2 regions of the Bacillus aquiflavi genome follow, and region 2 is predicted to be linked to the other one. Evidence: a T-box and tRNA genes for the amino acid it is inferred to sense, from the RefSeq annotation. Region 2 holds a T-box; the other holds one or more tRNA genes.
What was found. The T-box of region 2 lies ahead of K6959_RS12050 (valine--tRNA ligase). A T-box ahead of a tRNA ligase gene usually reads a tRNA of that ligase, here a tRNA-Val.

Region 1 (4,939 bases), 1.6 Mb from region 2:
TTGAGGACTTTGCGATTGGGATGCCATCTGAGGGGGGGGAAGGTGAAAAGTTTATTGTTAGTGACGGAAAATATTATCTTAAAAATATGAGGCGGACTTTCCCTTCCATTTTTTTAAGGACGGGGAAAGTCCGAGCAAATCATACGATTATTTATGAAAATAAAGAATATCCATTAGCTCAATCGATAAAACCCGGGACGTTAGTCCATATAAAAGGAGAAAAACTTACTATTTTACAACTATTGAAAGGAGTGAACATCCTTGAGCACTAAGGGGGAAACATTATCACAAAAAGAGCAGCAAGAGTTATTAGAGAAATTTGATCCAGAGGCCCGTACCCGTCATCTCAAGGGAGTCTTTGGGAAGATTGTCTTTGTAGGTCTTTTGTCATTTTCACTTTTTCAGCTTTATACAGCCATTTTCGGGCAATTAGCGAGTCAATTACAACGTTCCATTCACTTAGGTTTTGCGCTGGCACTTATTTTTTTACTTTTTCCTGCGCGAAAGAAAAAAGGGATTAAGCATAAGGTTCACTGGTTTGATGTCATTTTAGCAATATTAGCCGTTGGGGTAGGTTCTTATTGGCCGCTTATGTTGGACGAACTTGCCAATCGTGCGGGCAGGATTACTGACCTTGATTTCTATGTTGGATTAGTTGCTATATTATTAGTATTAGAAGCAACTCGCCGTGCTGTTGGGTTACCTATTACGATAATCGCAGGTTTATTTTTGGTTTATGCGATTTATGGACCTTACATGCCAGGATTTATTGCCCACCGTGGGTTAGAGTTAGATCGTCTAGTCCAAACGATGTTCTATACTACTGACGGAATTCTTGGTACACCACTTGGGGTGTCGTCTACTTTTATCTTCCTGTTTTTACTTTTCGGTGCATTTCTAGTGAAAACAGGGGTTGGCCAATATTTTAACGATTTGGCTGTAGCAATCGCTGGAAGAAGTACTGGAGGTCCGGCAAAGGTTGCTATTTTTTCTAGTGCATTACAAGGTACAATTAGTGGAAGTTCTGTTGCAAACGTTGTAACTTCAGGTTCATATACGATTCCAATGATGAAAAAGCTCGGTTATCGCAAAGATTTTGCGGGAGCAGTTGAAGCTGCTGCATCGACAGGCGGTCAGCTAATGCCGCCAATAATGGGAGCTGCGGCCTTCCTAATGGTAGAATTTATCGGTGGAGGTATCACATATTGGGATATTGCTAAAGCTGCTGCAATTCCAGCTTTGCTTTATTTTACAGGGATTTGGATTATGACACATTTTGAAGCAAAAAGGGTTGGTTTACGGGGCTTAAAGAAAGAACAAATACCTAATCGCAAAGAAGTATTTAAAAAGATTTATCTCCTACTACCAATATTAGCGGTCATTATTTTGTTAATGAGTGGAATGAGTGTAATGCGTGCTGCATTATGGTCGATACTCATTACAATTCTAATTAGTGCTATTCGCAAGGATACGAGAATTAGTTTTAAAGATATGATTTTAGCACTAGTTGACGGTGCCCGTACTGCACTTGGAGTTGCTGCAGCGACAGCAGCAGCAGGGATTATTGTTGGAGTTGTTACAAAAACTGGACTTGGTTTAAAGCTTGCAAATGGTTTAGTTGACTTAGCAGGCGGGTTGTTAATTCCAACATTAATACTAACAATGCTAGCTGCCCTTGTGTTAGGAATGGGATCGCCAACAACAGCAAACTATGTAATTACATCAACAATCGCAGCACCAGCTATTATTAAGTTAGGCGTGCCTGACTTGTCAGCACACTTGTTTGTATTCTACTTTGGAATTATTGCTGACATTACTCCACCAGTTGCTTTAGCTGCATTTGCCGCAGCAGGTGTATCGGGTGGGGAACCGATTCGAACCGGGGTGAACTCGGCCAAGCTTGCAATTGCGGCGTTTATTATTCCATATATGTTTGTCTTATCGCCAGAACTGTTAATGATTGATGCATCATGGGGTGAAATCGTCTGGATTGTCATAACTGCTTTAGCGGGAATGACAGCAATTGGGGCAGGCGTCATTGGCCAATGGATTAGAAAACTAATGGCATGGGAAAGACTTGCTGCTATTGCAGGCGGTTTACTGTTAATTTATCCTGGAGGATATTCTGATATGATCGGTCTAGCAATATTTATCGCTTTACTCGTTATGCAATTTGTTATTAAACGAAACGATACACCAAAAGCTGAAGCACAAGCAAACTAGTTTTAATTGGTCCGTAGAGAAAAAGAGATTCTCTACGGACTTACCCATATGAGGAAGAAATGATCGCGACAATGATCAATAAAAATTCAAAATATCTCTTGACAAATTCAAAAAAAAATAATATATTTATAATTGTCTTCATAATAAGATCTCGTAGCTCAGCTGGGAGAGCGCTACCTTGACAGGGTAGAGGTCGTTGGTTCGAGCCCAATCGAGATCATAGCAAGCGGTAGATTGCGTTATATAAACGTTTCTACCGCTTTTTTTATATTCCATAGACATCGTTTACAATGGCTACCTGCAGATAGCGCTCAATTTCTAACGATCATTATTTCATACGTCATTCTAAACGACCTCTACCCTGTCAATGATGGAAATTGGTAATTAATAAGAAGCTGAATTGATTAAATTTAAAGATAGTATAGGATTTGGAAAATAAATGTTTCTATTCTTAGGAAGAGGAGGACATGGAAAAAGGTATGACAAAATGAAATACTTTTAGATAAAAAAGTATTAATCGAACGTTTAACGAAAAATGTATTTGCTTATACTAGTTCAGTATATTTTAAATTTGATAGGCTAAGGCCCAAATTTTTACTATAGTAGCAGGAGCTTTACAAGAGTTATATTTGGGCCAATCTCGGGTGTTGTTGCGGATGGAGTTGATAGGAAAAAAGCTAACGAAAATGAATGCACAAAGTTAGGCTGTAATATCAAATTCATTAAGTTCAAGCTTACTATTTAAAGAATGCAAGCGTTTATTAACAGTCTGAATCCTTTTGTATTCCAAAGTGCTGTTTCGCAAGTTCTTTGAATTTCTTATTGTTCATTTTATTTTTTGTTATGACTCCATCTATCCGTTGTGTAAATGAGGTATTTGTTAAAATTAATTTTCCGCTATCTGTAAACAACGAAATTAAAGGATTTTTATTAAAGGGGGATTTTGGATGTTCACAGATTATTGTTTGGATCTCATTTAGTTCGGATATATCTGCAACAGGTTTACTGGAGTCAAAGGCATAGCCTATTTTCCAATCTGTATCTTTATGTTTTAATTTCATTTCAAGAATATGGTCTCCGTGTACACTATTCTCCTTTTTAATTCGAAATTCCCCATTTTTAGAGGTTACAGATTCTCCTGTTAAAGGAACAAGTTTTAACGGTAAATTACCTCCGAATCCTGTATCAATTAAATAAGTTTGCCCTTCATGATTAACAAGAATCGTGACGTGGGTCCTTCCTAGTTGTTGAAAAGCTTGAGTTTCATTATTATAAACGCCCCCACGAACTAAGAATGCATTGAATCCATTTTCAATTAAAAAAAAATAAAAAATGGCATTTAGTTCATAACAAAGGCCTCCTTCATTTCTGACTAATATTTTGTTAATTAAGTTCTCCTTCGTGATTTCATAAGTCTTATTCTCAATAATACATAAATTTTCGAAAGGAATGGATTGTGCTGTTTTTTCAAGAACGTGTTCTAGTTTTTCAAATCCAATATTTTCATCTTCTGAAATGCCTATTCTTTTGCGAAATAATATATTCAGCTCGGTCAATATTATTCCTCCTTTTTAGGATAAAACCCTATTGTATAAAGCAGATTATTTTTTTAAGTGACTTCAAAAATAGGAGTAAGCTCTAACATTAGCATTCTCTGTTTACTTTAATAAACTTTTATTATTCTGTCTAGTTTAGCCAGTGAATTTGGCAAGTGATATGTAGTGAAAGCCCTTCAAAAAACGAAGGGCTTTTCTATTATTTATTCGGACAGTGGTACCAGTGGTAGTAAAAATTCTCAAGAAGTTTTGCAAAGCAAGATGCTGTATAGTAGTTGTATACACCGTTTTGCGTTTGTAACTTCTGATCTATTTGGAACTGTTTAACTTTATCAGCTGTCCATTGATCGTAAATATCTCTTTCTTTATTTGCCTGTTGAATATATCCTAATGCTGCTAATTGAAAGTGGACAATTTTAACTGCTTCGCCTCGGTCGCCAATTGTAATATAAATATTCTTCTCCTCCCCGCTACTCGTAATATATTTTAGTGGATCTAAAGCATAACTCTTACTACTGTTCCAGACAGGCTGATGAAGTTCGAAATGTAGGTGATAACCATATGAATGGCCAGTATTACCAACTTCGCCAATCTTTTGCCCTTGAGTCACTCTTTGGCCGACGGATACATTTATGGAATGCAGGTGAGCATAAACTGTCTCATAATCTTTCCCATTAACTGTATGTTTAATAAAAATATGATTTCCATATCCCCCATTACAGCTTAAATTCCCTTCGTAACATCCCCCGTTAGCCCGAGAGACAACACCACTAGCAGAAGCTTTAACAGTGGTACCTTTTGGACAAGCGATGTCAATTCCGTGATGAGTAGGCCGATCGGGTGTTCTGAAGCCACTTGATATTCGTCCGTCAGCCGGCATAATAAAGCTCATTTAAAAACCCCCTTTCAAGTTTATAGAACATATGTTCTTTATTATAATATCAGTAAAGGAACGTATGTTCTAGTTACCTTTGTCTTATTTTAGACTAAGACAAACCGACTGATTTTATTGTAAATAGTGGGATTTATCAATTTATGGGATGGAATTGATAAATGAGGAACCTACTAAATGGAATTTTATAAATTATAGGAAAATTTGTCGAAGCAGAATGTAAGAGTTTGATAAAAAAACGCCATACTATTTAGTATGACGTTCCAGA
Region 2 (4,939 bases):
CAATGAATCTAGCTTTGAAATATCCTTTTCTGCTCAGCGGAATGAAGAACAAAAAATAACGATACAACAAGAACATGAAATTGGAGAAGAATCATCATTTGAATCTTATGATCTAGAAATTGAATCGATAGAATCTAGTGATGATATTGAAGAAAGTGAATCTTCACCAGAGGATGTAAAATATAAAAAGAAGAAGAAAATAACGAAAAAGAAAGGACTATCATTAACAGAGTTTTTTGCAAGAAAAGAAGAAGAAGAACATACGAAAATTAGAGTATGTATTGTTCAAGAAGGAGAGACATTAGATCGGCTTGCTCAAAAATATAATGTTAGCAGACAACAGATTTTACGAGTCAACGAACTTGATGAAACTCAAAACGTATATAAAGGGCAAGTTTTATATGTACCAGTATTTCAAAAAACTAAATAACAAACTAGTATTTATCTTATGCGTTTCTCCCACCTAATACAATAATAAAGTTTAGGTGGGAGAGATACGTTATCAGATTATGCTTTTTAATATTATTTTTAATTTAACTACTCATAGGGATAAAGATTTCTATTTTATCATTTGTAACGATTCGAAAGAGAGTGACATCTATGGATGAACAGAATCGTCTGAAACACTTTACTCCTATTTTAAAACAATACTCGCTGAAACCATATTTTGTTGAAGATTTTGGGAATATACAAAAAGTATATTCAAATAAAGGTGTTTTTGCCTTAAAAAAAATTACCCCTTTTTCAGGTATTGACTTTATTCATCATGTACAGTTTCTATATCAAAAAGGTTATAATCGAATTGTTCCGATTTATCCAACTATTGATGGCCGTTATGGAATTTTGGATAATCATAAGCTTTATTATTTAATGCCGTGGTTGTCGAATGAAATGAAAGAAAATCGAGATGGGCGTCATAAACAGCTTTTTCGGGAATTGGCAAGGCTACACACATTATCAGCTAAAGAAATAGCGATTGATAAAGATGAAAAAACGGAACACTACGAAAATACCGTTTTAAAATGGCAAAAAGATGAGGAATTTATAAATGGATTTATTGAGATCTGTGAGAAAAATTGGTATATGTCACCTTTTGAATTGCTATTTTGCCTTTATTTTAATGACATCAATCAGGCTCTTCGTTTTGCTAAGGGAAAGCTTGAAGAGTGGTATGAAAAAACAAAGGAAGAAACGAATGTGCGGGCAGTTATCATTCACGGGAAGGTCTCGACTGAGCATTTTTTATACGATGACCGCGGCTACGGCTTTTTTATTAATTTTGAGAATTCCAAACTAGCTCCACCTTTTCATGATTTGCTGCCGTTTCTATCCCGCTCTTTAAAAGGCTATCCTAAACAGCATGAAGCTTGTCTTGATTGGATATACACTTACTTTAAGTACTTTCCTTTTAAAGAAGATGAATTGTCATTATTTTTAAGCTATTTTGCTTATCCAGGATCATTAATTCGTGTTGCCCAAAACTACTACTTAAAAAAAACACGAAAAAAAGAATTTAAATTTGTACAGCAATTGCAACAAGAGTATTGGCATATGAAAAATATTGAGTATATCGTAATGAAAATAGATGAAAGTGAAAGACAAAAAAAGCATGCTCAGGAAGGAGCCAAGGAATAAAAAAAACACTTGGCTCCTTAAATCCATTCGTAATGAAAAGCAACTGCGAGGGCGATTAAAATCGTTAAAAATAAAACATCGAATGTAGTCGGTAATAAAAGTGTGCGGATGCCTTGAAATATTGAAAATGGAATAATAAATTGAGCGGTTACATTTCTAATGTTTTTTAACCATGGCGGAAATGTATATGGGTTAAATTTCTTCCTCATTCATCCATCCCCCCAATCTAGACTTTCTCCACTCTTTTACTATCATATGATTAGACGAATGCGTAAGTGATAAAACTTTTCCGATACTATGTTAGGGTTACAATTATGTTTTGCATCTTCCATGTTGAGGCGACTGATTATATAAAATTTTATTCGTTATCCAGATGGTTCAAGTCATATCACTTACGTTATTCACAGTATAAAGTCAAAAAATTTAGGATATCCTTATTGACGAAACAAGCTTTTTTTCGGTACTATTACTAGTAATGAAGAGTAAATATCATTTAATAAGCAATGAGAGGGAAGAGTATGATGGAAATTCACTTTCAGAGAGGAATATCATAAGCTGGAAGATATTCTAAGTTGAACCATAGGAAAAGTCACCCTTGAGCTTCTTTTGCGAACGGCTAAAAAACGCCTTATAGTGAAAGACGGGAAATCCGTTATCAATTGAAAGTGCCAATTTGTCTATGACTAATTGGAATTAAGGTGGTACCGCGAATTAGACTCCATTCGTCCTTTTAAGGATGTATGGAGTTTTTTTATCGTTTTCTCGTGTATGAGTATCACATTAAAGTAGATGAATGAGGAAGTAATTGCTTATAAATAACAGTAGGAGGACTTAGAAAATGGATACAAATGAATTAACAATGTCAACAAAATACGACCCAAAAGCAATTGAACAAGGTCGCTATGACTGGTGGATAAAAGGAAAGTTTTTTTAGGCAAAGGACGATGAACAAAAACAGCCATATACGATTGTGATCCCACCGCCAAACGTAACAGGGAAGCTCCATTTGGGTCATGCTTGGGACACGACTTTACAAGATATTGTAACAAGAATGAAGCGAATGCAAGGTAACGATGTTTTGTGGCTGCCAGGCATGGACCATGCAGGGATTGCGACACAAGCAAAGGTTGAAGAAAAACTGCGTAATGAGGGAAAAAACCGTTATGATTTAGGCAGGGAAAAGTTTGTTGAGGAAACATGGAAATGGAAAGAAATATATGCCGGACATATTCGTGAACAATGGTCAAAGCTAGGTCTCGGATTAGATTATAACCGGGAACGCTTTACGTTAGATGAAGGGTTATCAAAGGCAGTTCGTGAAGTATTCGTCTCTCTTTATAGAAAAGGTCTTATTTACCGCGGAGAATATATTATTAATTGGGATCCATCTACAAAAACAGCACTTTCTGATATTGAGGTTATATACAAAGATGTACAAGGGGCATTTTATCATATGAAATATCCTCTTGCAGATGGTTCTGGTGAGATTGAAATCGCAACAACCCGTCCAGAAACAATGCTTGGAGATACAGCAGTTGCTGTTCACCCTGAGGATGATCGTTATAAACATTTAATTGGAAAGACAGTAATATTGCCAATCGTTGGAAGGGAGATTCCAATCGTTGGAGATGACTATGTTGATATGGATTTTGGATCAGGTGCAGTAAAAATTACTCCTGCTCATGACCCGAACGATTTTGAAATTGGAAATCGTCATAGTTTAGAACGAGTTTTAGTAATGAACGAAGACGGAACGATGAATGAAAAGGCAGGCAAATACGAAGGATTAGATCGATTTGAATGCCGCAAGAAAATCGTGAAAGATTTACAAGAAACGGGAGTTCTTTTTAAGATTGAAGAACATACACATTCAGTTGGTCATTCAGAGCGAAGCGGTGCTGTTGTTGAACCATATTTATCAACACAATGGTTTGTAAAAATGCAGCCGCTTGCCGAGAAAGCAATTGAATTGCAAAAGAAAGAGGAGAAAGTCCATTTTGTTCCAGATCGATTTGAAAAAACTTATCTTCACTGGATGGAAAATATTCGTGACTGGTGTATTTCCCGCCAGTTATGGTGGGGCCATCGTATCCCTGCTTGGTATCATAAGAAGACGGGGGAGGTTTATGTTGATCATGAACCACCTCAAGATATAGAAAATTGGGAGCAAGATCAAGATGTTCTAGATACATGGTTTAGTTCAGCTTTATGGCCATTTTCAACGATGGGCTGGCCTGAAGTAGACGCAGCTGATTATAAACGTTATTATCCAACAGATTGTCTTGTAACAGGTTACGATATTATTTTCTTTTGGATATCCCGAATGATTTTTCAAGGTCTAGAGTTTACGGGGAAACGCCCATTTAAAGACGTACTGATTCATGGTTTAATTCGCGATGCAGAAGGACGTAAAATGAGTAAATCATTAGGAAATGGTGTTGATCCAATGGAGGTTATTGATCAATATGGTGCAGACTCACTCCGTTATTTTTTAGCAACAGGGAGCTCACCTGGTCAAGACTTACGGTTTAGCGTTGAAAAAGTAGAAGCAACGTGGAATTTTGCGAATAAAATTTGGAATGCTTCACGCTTTGCATTAATGAATATGAATGGTTTAACTTTTGAAGAAATAGATTTAGATGGCGAAAAGTCTGTAGCTGATAAATGGATTTTAACACGTTTAAATGAAACGATAGAAACCGTAACACGACTTTCACATAAATATGAATTTGGGGAAGTTGGCCGTGTTCTGTACAATTTTATTTGGGATGAATTTTGTGATTGGTATATTGAAATGGCAAAACTCCCATTATATGGGGATGATGAAAAAGCCAAGAAAACAACACGATCTATTTTAGCTTATGTTCTTGATCATACGATGCGTCTTTTACATCCATTTATGCCATTCATGACGGAAGAAATTTGGCAAAACCTTCCTCATGAAGGTGAATCAATTACTGTTGTAAAATGGCCTGAAGTGGATGAACGGTTAACAGACAAACAGGCAGCTAGTGAAATGAAGCTACTTGTGGAAATCATTCGTTCAGTACGTAATATCCGTGCTGAAGTCAAAACACCGATGAGTAAAAAAATTAAAATGATGGTCCACGCGAAGGATGAAACAATCCTGCAAACGCTAGAAAAAAATCGCGTATATCTTGAACGCTTCTGTAATCCAGACGAACTGATAATAAAAACACAAAAATGAAACAACTGAGAAAGCGATGACCGCTGTAGTAACTGGTTGTGAGATTATTTTGCCGCTTGAAGGACTTATTAACGTAGAAGAAGAGATTGCCCGTCT

Region 1: it encodes a tRNA-Val, which carries the amino acid that the T-box ahead of K6959_RS12050 (valine--tRNA ligase) is inferred to sense. The anticodon was not compared.

The regions. Positions count from the first base shown of each region.
Region 1 is NZ_CP082780.1:862,759-867,697, forward strand. It holds gene K6959_RS04380 (DUF1850 domain-containing protein) at 1-272, shown strand, start outside; gene K6959_RS04385 (TRAP transporter permease) at 262-2,223, shown strand; tRNA gene K6959_RS04390 (tRNA-Val) at 2,371-2,443, shown strand; gene K6959_RS04395 (arylamine N-acetyltransferase family protein) at 2,985-3,779, opposite strand; gene K6959_RS04400 (peptidoglycan DD-metalloendopeptidase family protein) at 3,979-4,671, opposite strand.
Region 2 is NZ_CP082780.1:2,478,494-2,483,432, reverse strand. It holds gene spoVID (stage VI sporulation protein D) at 1-430, shown strand, start outside; gene ysxE (spore coat protein YsxE) at 601-1,635, shown strand; gene K6959_RS12055 (hypothetical protein) at 1,653-1,844, opposite strand; T-box leader at 2,130-2,368, shown strand; partial or broken gene K6959_RS12050 (valine--tRNA ligase) at 2,474-4,939, shown strand, end outside.